Regions from separate parts of the Janthinobacterium sp. EB271-G4-7A genome, predicted to be linked through region 2. Evidence: predicted binding sites of a transcription regulator. Region 2 holds the regulator's gene; each other region holds the start of a gene.
The links. The regulator FliA, encoded in region 2, starts transcription of late flagellar genes. The targets are predictions, from matches to a motif close to CTAAAGTTTNNNNNNNNNNNGCCGNTA.
Positions count from the first base shown of each region.

Region 1: the regulator FliA is predicted to act here: its motif matches at 1,664-1,690, upstream of IGS58_RS18720 (DUF5610 domain-containing protein).
Region 3: the regulator FliA is predicted to act here: its motif matches at 1,490-1,516, upstream of IGS58_RS19080 (flagellar protein FliT).

Region 1 is NZ_JACYMI010000002.1:278,232-281,507, reverse strand. Features, by position in the region: gene IGS58_RS18725 (GGDEF domain-containing protein) at 17-982, shown strand; gene IGS58_RS18720 (DUF5610 domain-containing protein) at 984-1,592, opposite strand; gene sbcB (exodeoxyribonuclease I) at 1,739-3,187, shown strand.
Region 2 is NZ_JACYMI010000001.1:1,019,468-1,022,743, reverse strand. Features, by position in the region: gene motD (flagellar motor protein MotD) at 1-217, opposite strand, end outside; gene IGS58_RS04690 (flagellar motor protein) at 234-980, opposite strand; gene IGS58_RS04685 (RNA polymerase sigma factor FliA) at 962-1,693, opposite strand; gene IGS58_RS04680 (MinD/ParA family ATP-binding protein) at 1,739-2,602, opposite strand; gene flhF (flagellar biosynthesis protein FlhF) at 2,595-3,276, opposite strand, start outside.
Region 3 is NZ_JACYMI010000002.1:350,709-353,984, reverse strand. Features, by position in the region: gene IGS58_RS19085 (M13 family metallopeptidase) at 1-1,316, opposite strand, end outside; gene IGS58_RS19080 (flagellar protein FliT) at 1,605-1,856, shown strand; gene IGS58_RS19075 (type IV pilus assembly protein FimV) at 2,270-3,276, opposite strand, start outside.

The sequences.
Region 1 (3,276 bases), on a different contig from region 2:
TTTTGAAAGTGTGATTGTGGAACAGATCGGCAACTTCGGCGCTTCAGGCTGCAACATCGGCGATTTACAGCTATTTCGCGATGGGGCGGATAGCCAGACGGCTGCCATGCTGGCGCCCTGCCCCGTCATGCGCCTCGAAGCGGGCGAAGCCATTGCCGACACGCAAGGCGCCAGCCTGTACATCGTCCTGCGCGGCTCGCTGGCCGTGGCCGCCGACACCCACACGGGCATGGATGACGGCACCGTCAGCAAAGTCTTGCCCGGAGAAAGCGTGGGCGAACAATCGGTGCTCGATGAAGCGAGCAACCTGGCCGCCATTTCCGCCCTGGAAGAAACCGATTTGCTGGTGATCGACGCGGCCATCGTCTGGGAATTGATCGAACAGTCGAACGGCCTGGCGCGCAACCTGCTGCGGCTGCTGTCCTTCCGCATCCGCGCCGCCAATGCCCTGCTGCGCCGCCGGCAGAAACTGGGCGAATTCTACCGCCAGCTGTCGATGGTCGACAGCCTGACGGGCTTGTACAACCGCGCCTGGCTGACGGATTTACTGCCGAACATGATCGTCACGGCCCACGCCAGCGGCTCTCCGCTGTCACTGGTGATGATCGACCTCGACCATTTCAAGCGCTTCAACGACACGCATGGCCACCAGGCTGGCGACCAGGCACTGCGCATCGCCGCGCAAGTGCTGGGCGCGGCCCTGCGGCCCACGGATTTTGCCGTGCGCTACGGAGGCGAGGAAATGATGGTGATCTTGCCCGATACCAACGAACACGTGGCCCTGCGGGTCGCCGAGCGCCTGTGCGAACGCATGCAGCTCGCCGTCATCTTCGCCGACATGCGCAGCGCGTTGCCGCACATCACGGGTTCCTTCGGCGTAGCCAGCCTGGCGGCCGAACAGGACGACCATGCGCTGATCGCCGCGGCCGACGCGGCGCTATATCGCGCGAAGGCGGGCGGGCGCAACAGGGTCATGCTGTAGTTCAGGCAGCCTTGCTGTCGGCCGGCTTGGCGGCATCATCCTTCTTGCTGCTGTGCGCGGCGATGAAGTCCGCATAGCCTTTCTGCACCAGTTCATACGTCTTGTCGATATTGCCGGCGATATCGCCTTGCAACACTTTCAAGCCGCCCAGGATATCGCGCGCTTCCTTGAAGCCTTTTTCCATGCCGCCGCTGATGGTGTCCATGAACTTGCTCAGGGCAGTATCGTCGTCCAGGCCGGGATTCTGTTTCTTGAAGGCGTCAAAAAATCCCGTCGACAGCGATACAATGCGGTTCGCCGTCGCTTCGGCGCTGTTATCCTGCGAAGCCGCGTTCTGGATCGCGTCTTCGCCGTACTGGCCCCTCAGCGCTTCATTGATGTTGGTGATGGCCGTCTTGTACAGCAGCGCCAACGGCTCGTTTTCCGCGCCGATCGACACGCTCAGCGACGCCTGCATGATGGACGCGTTCAATTGCAGCTTGGTACGGTCATTCACGCTCATTTCAGTGTTGACGCCGTGCTGGACTTTATCGTCCTTGCCGGCAACGCCCGTACTGACGGAAGTCACGGAAGGGTTGGAATTGCCGCTTGCGGCGATGGGAATTGACACGATAGACCTCCTTGAACGGGCAATGTATGCCACCATGCGGGAAACGCGATGATGACCATCCTCTCGTGTAGTATCGGCAGGTTTTCAGAAAACTGTAGCAGCGGCCCTTTCACGGGCCCGGATAACCCATCAAGCAACGACCATCAATGACTAACCAGACCTTTCTTTGGCACGACTACGAAACCTTTGGCGCCCAGCCGCGCCGCGACCGCCCGGCCCAGTTCGCCGCCATCCGCACGGATGCAGACCTCAACGAGATCGGCGAACCGATCATGCTGTATTGCCAGCCTGCCAATGATTTCCTGCCCGACCCGCAATCGTGCCTGATCACGGGCATCACGCCGCAGCAATGTCTGCAGCTGGGCGTACCCGAACACCAGTTCGCCGCCACCGTCGAAGCGGCCTTTTCGGAACCGGGCACCATCGGCGTGGGCTACAACACCATCCGTTTCGACGATGAAGTCACGCGTTTCCTGTTCTGGCGCAACCTGATCGATCCATATGCGCGCGAATGGAAAAACCATTGCGGCCGCTGGGACATCCTCGACGTCGTGCGCATGACGCACGCGCTGCGCCCGGAAGGCATCGAATGGCCGAAGCGCGACGATGGCCAGACCAGTTTCAGGCTGGAACACTTGAGCAAGGCCAATGGCCTGGCCCACGAAGCGGCGCACGATGCGCTGTCCGACGTGCGCGCCACCATCGCCCTGGCACGCCTGATCAAGGAAAAACAGCCGAAACTGTTCGAATTCTGCCTGGCACTGCACAAGAAGGACAGGGTCGCCAGCGAAATGGGCATGCACCTGGCCGCCAGCGAGCGCCAGCCTTTCCTGCACGTGTCCGGCATGTTCCCCGCCGAACGGGGCTGCCTGGGCGTCGTCTGGCCGCTGGCCACGCATCCGAGCAATAAAAACGAAATCCTCGTCTGGGATTGCGCCTACGATCCGCGCGAACTGTTCGCCCTGGACGCCGACACCATCCGCACGCGTTTGTTTACGCGCAAGGACGCCATGCCGGAAGGCATGACGCGCCTGCCCGTGAAAAGCGTGCACTTGAACAAGTCGCCCATGCTGGTTGGCAATTTAAAGACCCTGTCGCCGGCCATGGCCGCGCAGTGGGGCATCGATCTGGACGCGGCGAAGGTCAACGCGCAATTGGCCGCCACGGCGCCGAACATGGATGCCATCTGGGCCGAAGTGTTCCAGCGCCCAGGCGCAAATGTCGCGCTGGACGTGGATGAGGATTTGTACAATGGTTTCGTCAGCAACGACGACCGCCGCCTGCTCGAATCCCTGCGCCGCGACACGCCGGCCAAGCTGGCCACGGCCCGTCCCTCGTTTGCCGACGAACGCCTGCAGGAACTGCTGTTCCGCTACCGCGCCCGCAATTTCCCGCAAACCCTGAGCGAAGCGGAAAGCCTGCGCTGGGAGCAGCACCGCGCTGCCCGCCTGTTCGACGGCGACGGCGGCGCCCGCACCATCGAAATGCTGTTTACGGAAATCGACATGCTGTCGGAATCCGTGGATGAGCGTGGCGAGGAAATTCTGGGGGAGTTGTACGATTACGTGGAGATGGTGGCGCCCATGCGCGATTAGTGGCACCTAACCAAACCTACTGCGCGTCGGTATAGGTGGCCTGCGATGCTCACCGTACTCCAGTACGGTTGCGCTTCTCGGCCACCTAT
Region 2 (3,276 bases):
GCGGCGCTTCCATGAGGATGGGCGGCGCGCCCTTTTCCAGGCTGAAGGCCTGGCCGATGGCATTCTGGAAGACGCGGTATTTGCCTTCGTTGACTTGCGAAATCGCGTACATGACAACGAAGAAGGCGAACAGCAGGGTGATGAAGTCGGCATACGAGATCAACCAGCGGTCCTGGTTGTCCGGTTCCTCGTCATACTTCCTGCGCGCGCGCCGCATCATGGTCAGTGCTCGCTCAGTGCTCGTGAAGCAGGCTGGCGACGCGCTCTTCGATGATGCGCGTATGGTCGCCCGTGGCGATGTCGTACAGCACGGCGGCCGTGATTTCGTACTGCAGCACGCGGCGCGAGACGATGGCCTTGAGTTTATTCGCCACCGGCAGGAACAGCAGGTTGGCCAGGCCGACGCCATAAATCGTCGAGACAAACGCCACGGCGATGCCGCCGCCCAGCTTGCTCGGATCGGTGAGGTTTTCCATCACGTGGATCAGGCCCAGCACGGCGCCCAGGATACCGATGGTAGGCGAATACCCGGCCGCCGATTCCCACACCTTGACGGCCTGGCGTTCGGCCATTTCATAGGCGGAGATTTCCACGTCGAGCAGCTGGCGCAGCTTGTCGGGCGCGATGCCGTCGACGATCATCCTCAAGCCTTTGGCGTTGAAGCGGTCGGCCGTGTTTTCCATCAGGCGCTCGAGCGCCAGCGGGCCGTCGCGCCGCGCCGTCAGGCTCCACTGCCCGATGTCGCGCGCCAGCGCGGCACGCGTGTCGGCCGGTGGCAGGAAGACCCAGCGCAGCATTTCCAGGCCGCGCACGAAGGTGCGCAGCCGCGTTTGCAGCAGCACGGCGCCGAAGGTGCCGATGACAACGATGGCAAAGGCGGCCGGCTGCAGCAGGGAGGCCATCTTGCCGCCTTCCAGTGCCTGGCCGACCAAAAGGCCCGCCAGCGCCAGCGCCAGCCCGATTACGCTGGACCAGTCCACGCCTGCTCCCTCAAGGTTGCGCGCAGGCGCGCGACGGCCTGGGTATGCAGCTGCGAGACGCGCGATTCCGACACGCCCATCACCGCGCCGATCTCCTTCAGGTTCAGCTCTTCTTCGTAATACAGGCCCATGAGTATTTTCTCGCGTGGTGGCAGCGCGTCGATGGCATCGATCACGGATTGCCGGAAATCAGTATCGAGCAGGGAACGCAAGGGATCGCTGTCTTCGTCCACGCAGTGGCGGTCGAGGAAGCTGTCATTGCCGTCCGGGTCATGAAAGTCTTCGTAGTACACGAGCTGGTGGCCGCCGCCGTCGCCCAGCATTTCCTGGTAGTCGGCCAGCGACATCTTCAGCAGCTTGGCCACTTCCGACTCCGTCGGCGGATGGCCGAGGCGCTGCTGCAAGGTGCTCATCGCCTCTTCGATCTTGCGCATGTTCTGGCGCATGCTGCGCGGCAACCAGTCGCTGGTGCGCAATTCGTCGAGCATGGCGCCGCGGATGCGCAGCACGGCATACGTCTCGAACTGCGCGCCATGTGTCTCTTCATAGCGGCTAATGGCATCGAGCAGGCCTATCATGCCGGCCTGGATCAGGTCATCGACCTCGACCGAAGGCGGCAATTTCGCCTTCATATGGTGCGCCAGACGCTTCACCAGCGGAATGTGCTCCGTCAGCAAATAGTCCTTGTTCGATTTCCCTTTGACCGTGTACATAGGCTGCTTATTGTTTTCTCATCTTATCTGGTGCTACGGTTCGATTCAGGCGCTGAACTGGTGCGGGCTCCCCGTCTGGTACAAGGTGCCGCCAAGCACCGGTGCCGCCGAACGGGCCAGCCGCTCGGCCAGTCCGCGAAACGCCACCGACGCGCCCGCCAGCGGAAACGCATCGACCACGCTGCGGCCCAGCCGCGCCGCGCGGTGCAGATACTCGTCGGCAGGCACCGAACCCATCGAGGTCAGCTTCACGGCCAGGTAGCGGCTCGCCGCCTGCGCCATATTATCGTATACCACTTTTGCCTCGGATTCGGAAGCGCCGGTGACGAGAATGCCGAACGGACGGCGTCCCAGTTCCTGGCTCAGGCGCTTGATCAGGCAGTACGCCGCCTTGATCGAGGTAGCGCTGGTCGAGACTTGCACGACGATATCGGACGACGCCATCAGCGGCACGGGGAAGCAATCACCCTCGTCTGCCACGACGCCGTCGACCAGCACGATGCCGCTCTGGCGCGCCAGCACCTCGAACGTCTTGCCCAGGCGGCGCAGTTCGTCCTCGCCCGCATAGTCCATGCTGTCCATCAAATGGTTGCGCGCACCCAGGCTGGCCACGCCAAAGCCTTGCGGCACCTGGTGGATGACCTGGTTCAAACCGCACTGCTGGCGCGCCACGTCGCGCAGGCTGGCGCCGTGCGCCAGGCCCAGGCGCGCCGCCACGCCATCGCTGCCGCCGCTGGCGTCGAGCAGCAGCACGTCATTGCCGCCGTAGACGAGCGACGCGCCCAGATTGACCAGCATGGCGCCCTTGTCGTCCTGCGGCGTGGCCGAGAGGAACGTCATGACGCGCGGCTGCGGGCCGGCCAGCATGCGGCGCAAGCCTTCGGCCTGGTCGAAATCGAAATTAGCCAAGGTGCACCCCGCGCGCTTCACTGTTGCGGGCGGCCGCCTGCGCCATCAGGAGCGGCAGTTCAGCATCGGAAAACTGCGTCGCCGCCGCATCGCGCTTGAGCTTGAAGGCGCGGTCGATCAGGTAGCCGCGGTCGGCCAGGTACAGGTCTTCCGGCACGCGCTGGCCGTTCGACACATAAAACAGGTTCAGCTTCTGGCGGATCACCACGTCGAGCACGTTGCCGATCGAGGCCGCTTCATCGAGCTTGGTCATGATGCAGCCGGCCAGGCCGCTGCCCTGGTAGGCGCGCACCACTTCGTTGAGGGTTTCCTGGGTCGCCGTGGAGTTCAGGCACAGCAGGCGTTTCACATCGGCGCCGGCGCCCGACAGCATGGCCACCTGCTCCGTGACCATCTGGTCGCGCTGGCTCACGCCGACCGTATCGATCAGCACCGTGTGCTTGTTCTTCAATTCCTTCAGGGCGATGCGCAAGTCCGCCTCGTCCTTCACGGAATGCACCATCACGCCGAGGATCTTGCCGTAGATGCGCAGCTGCTCATGCGCGCCGATACGGTAGGCATCGGTGGTGATCAGGGCCAGCTTTTCCGGGCCGTGGCGCATCACGCAGCGGGCCGCCAGCTTGGCCGTGCTGGTGGTCTTGCCGACGCCGGTCGGGCCCACCAAGGCAAACACG
Region 3 (3,276 bases), on a different contig from region 2:
CCCACGTACAGGGTCTTGAGTTTTTCCTGCGCCTGCGCCTTGGTGGCCGGCGCCATCCAGTCCAGCTTGTCGATGCGGCGCGAGAAGGCGGCGACGATATTCGTCACCATGTCTTGCACGCGGGCTTTCGATTCAGGCGGGAAATAGCGCTCCACGTACAGCTTGCCGACGGCGTCGCTCAGAGCCGCGTTGGTTGCCGCCAGCGCACGCTTGCTGCGCGGCGACTGCTGCGGCGTGCCGCTCAGGGCGCTGCCGTAGAAGGCGAAGCGCTGGTCGGCGGCGGCCTTCGGCAAGGTCGTGCTGAAATGGTTGATCGCGTGGAAGGCGAGGAAATCCTTCCATGTGGCCAGCGGCACGCTCGCCACCAGCGCCGCGCTGCCCGTCATGGCCGTCGGATGCCAGACGATGAAGTCCGCCTGCCTGCCCAGGCCGGCCGCCTGGAAGAAGGCCTTCCAGTCCAGGCCAGGCGCCTTGCTGGCGAAGTCGGCGGCACGCCACGCGTTATTGCCCTTGGCGACATCGGCCGAATCCTCGCGGCTGGCGTGGCTCGCGGCAATTTTCTGTTCCAGCGCAAACACGCGCGCAGCACGGGCCGGCGCATCGCTGTATCCGGCCTGCTTGAGCATGGCGGCGATATGCGCCTGGTAGCCCGCGCGCAAGCCCTGCATGCGGGCGCTGTCCCCCTGGTAGAACGCGCGGTCGGGCAAGCCCAGCCCGCCCTGTAGCAGGTAGGCCACGTTGCGCGTGGTGTCGTTCAAGTCTTGCGCCACCCACAGGCCGAACAGGTTTTCCGTATAAAAATTGGTGGCATTGAGCGGATCGACATCGGCGCGCAAGCTCTCGCCCAGCGCGCGGGCCAGCCCTGCCTGGTCGCGTATGCCATCGATCTTCTTCAGCAGCGGCTTGATCGGCGCCCAGCCTTTCGCTTCGATAGCTGACTCATCCATCCAGGAACGGTAGAAATCGCTGACCTGGCGCGCCGATGCATCCGCCTGCGGCGCCGCCGCCAGGCCTTCGACGAGGGCGATGATGCGCTCGTTGGTCGCATTGGCGAGGATGGCGAACGAACCCCAGCTGCTGCGGTCGGCGGGAATCTCCGTGCCGCGCAGCCAGTCGCCATTCACGTAATCGTAGAAATCGTCGCCGGGCAAGACAGCCGTGGGTGCCGCCATCGCGGCGGCAGGACTGGCGGCCGCCTCCTGGCCATGCGCGTGGACGGCCCCCCCGGCCAGAGCGATGCCGGACAGGGCCAGCGCCATGGCGCGCTTGCGCCAGGAAGCAGGGAAAGAGGAAGCGGCAGCAGTGACAACGCGCATGGTGATCCTTTCAGGCAAAGTAACGACAGTAGTATGCAAAATCATAACGCGTTTTGAAGCGCCGCAACACATTCCCCTGTCACCACGACGCCAGCAGGCATGCGGCTTGGGAGGCGATTCCGGCAGCAGGTAAGCAATCATCTAAATTATTTTCATTTTTTTTCAAAAACACCCTCAAGTTCCCGTTGCAGCTGCCGTTAATCTAGACAAGCGGTAATCCATTCACTAGTTACGGGTGTGCTCATGACCTCCAACGACGTTCTCTCGATGTATGAAAATATTGCAGGAATGACCAATAAAATGGTCGTGGCCGCACGTTCGAGCGACTGGGATGGCTTGGATACCCTGGAAAACCAGTGCGCCAGCGCCGCCAGCGCGACCATGACAGGCAAGGTGCCCGCCCTGGCCGGCGCCTCGCGCCTGCGCAAGATCGACTTGCTCAAGCAAATCCTGGCAAATGACCGCGAAATCCGCAGCATCACGGAACCGTGGATGACGCAGCTGCCGAGCGCCATGCAAGGTTCGCGCGCCCGCATGTAAGAAACTTGCCACACCAGAAACGACAAAAGCACCTGCGGGTGCTTTTTTTACGTCTGCCTCCGTGCCAGGGAGCGCGCCATCTGCGGCACCAGGCGAGGAGGGGAAATTTGGAAGGCGAACCCCAGGTATCTCCTGGCGTCGCCTCGCTGCCGGTTGCATCCGGCGTTCGCGAGCACATCGTCGGCATCGCAAACCGCTTCCAGACCCAGGCGTTTATGCAACGCTACACCTGTTTGCCGCGCCACACTATCGTTGGTGACTGCGCCAGGCTGGGACTGTTTTATCGTAGAGCAAGTCCACTGAATTAATCATATCACCATCTTTAAGAAATAAGCAACGCGATTGGCAAGCGTTTCCATGTATTTTTTCAATATCTTTTTTTATATCAAATTGTCGTGCCGCCTTGCATCGCGTTAACGCGAGAACGGCTCCGGTTCCGGCTCGGCCTCTACCCCGCCTTCCACCGCTTCCGTCAGCACGGGCACATCCTTCTTCTTGCGGCTGAAGGGCTTGCGCAGCAAGACCCAGTATTTCGACGGCGCGCCCGGCCCGGCCGCCTGCTTGCGCTTGCGCGCGACATACACGATGACCGCCGTCAGCAACAGGAAGACCAGAGTGCCGATACCGAGCCACAGCAAGCCATTGCCACCCGCCGCCTTCTCGCCCGCTGGCGGCACCAGGGGCTTGGGCTTGGCATGCGGCACCCGCGCCTCGGCCGGCGCGGCAGCAGGCGCAGCGACGGCGGCAGCGATGGCAGGCTGAGCCAGCGCCTTTTGCAAGGCGCCGAGCTTGCCTTCCAATTCGCCGAGCTTCTCATTCAAAGCCGCGTTTTTCTCATCCAGCGCAACGCACGCTTGCGCCTGCTCCACATTGGCCTGCGGCGCGCAAGCGGCGACGGGCGCCGTCGCGCGGCGCAACGGCGACGGACGCAGCGCGGGTACAGCCGGCGCGGGCGCGGCCGGCGGCACGAACGCGCGCGCCGGGCGCACGAGGCCCTCGGCGCGCGCGCGGGCCGCCAGCGCGGCGGCATCGGGTGACGGCGCACCGGCCGCAGCCCGTGGCAGCGGTGCGGATACGGGCGCAGGCAACGGAATCGCGGGCCGGACTGGCGCACTGACGGCAGCGGCAGCAGGCGGGGCCGCTGCCAGCCACACGGTGCCCAGGCGCACGACGGCGCCATTGCCACTGCCCAGCAACAAATACAGATGCACATGGCCCGCCTGGATCGCTTGCCGGGTACTCACGCGCACATAGTGGCGCCCGCCGCGTTCCAGCGGACTGATCGTCAAGGTTTGCAAGGCCGGATCCATGCCGATGCCGCCACCGCGGTACACATCGGGCGAAGCCAGGCGCACGGCCACGCCATTGGCTTCCTCGGGCGCCAGGGCCGTCAGTTCGATTTCGGCCAGCAGCGGCTGGC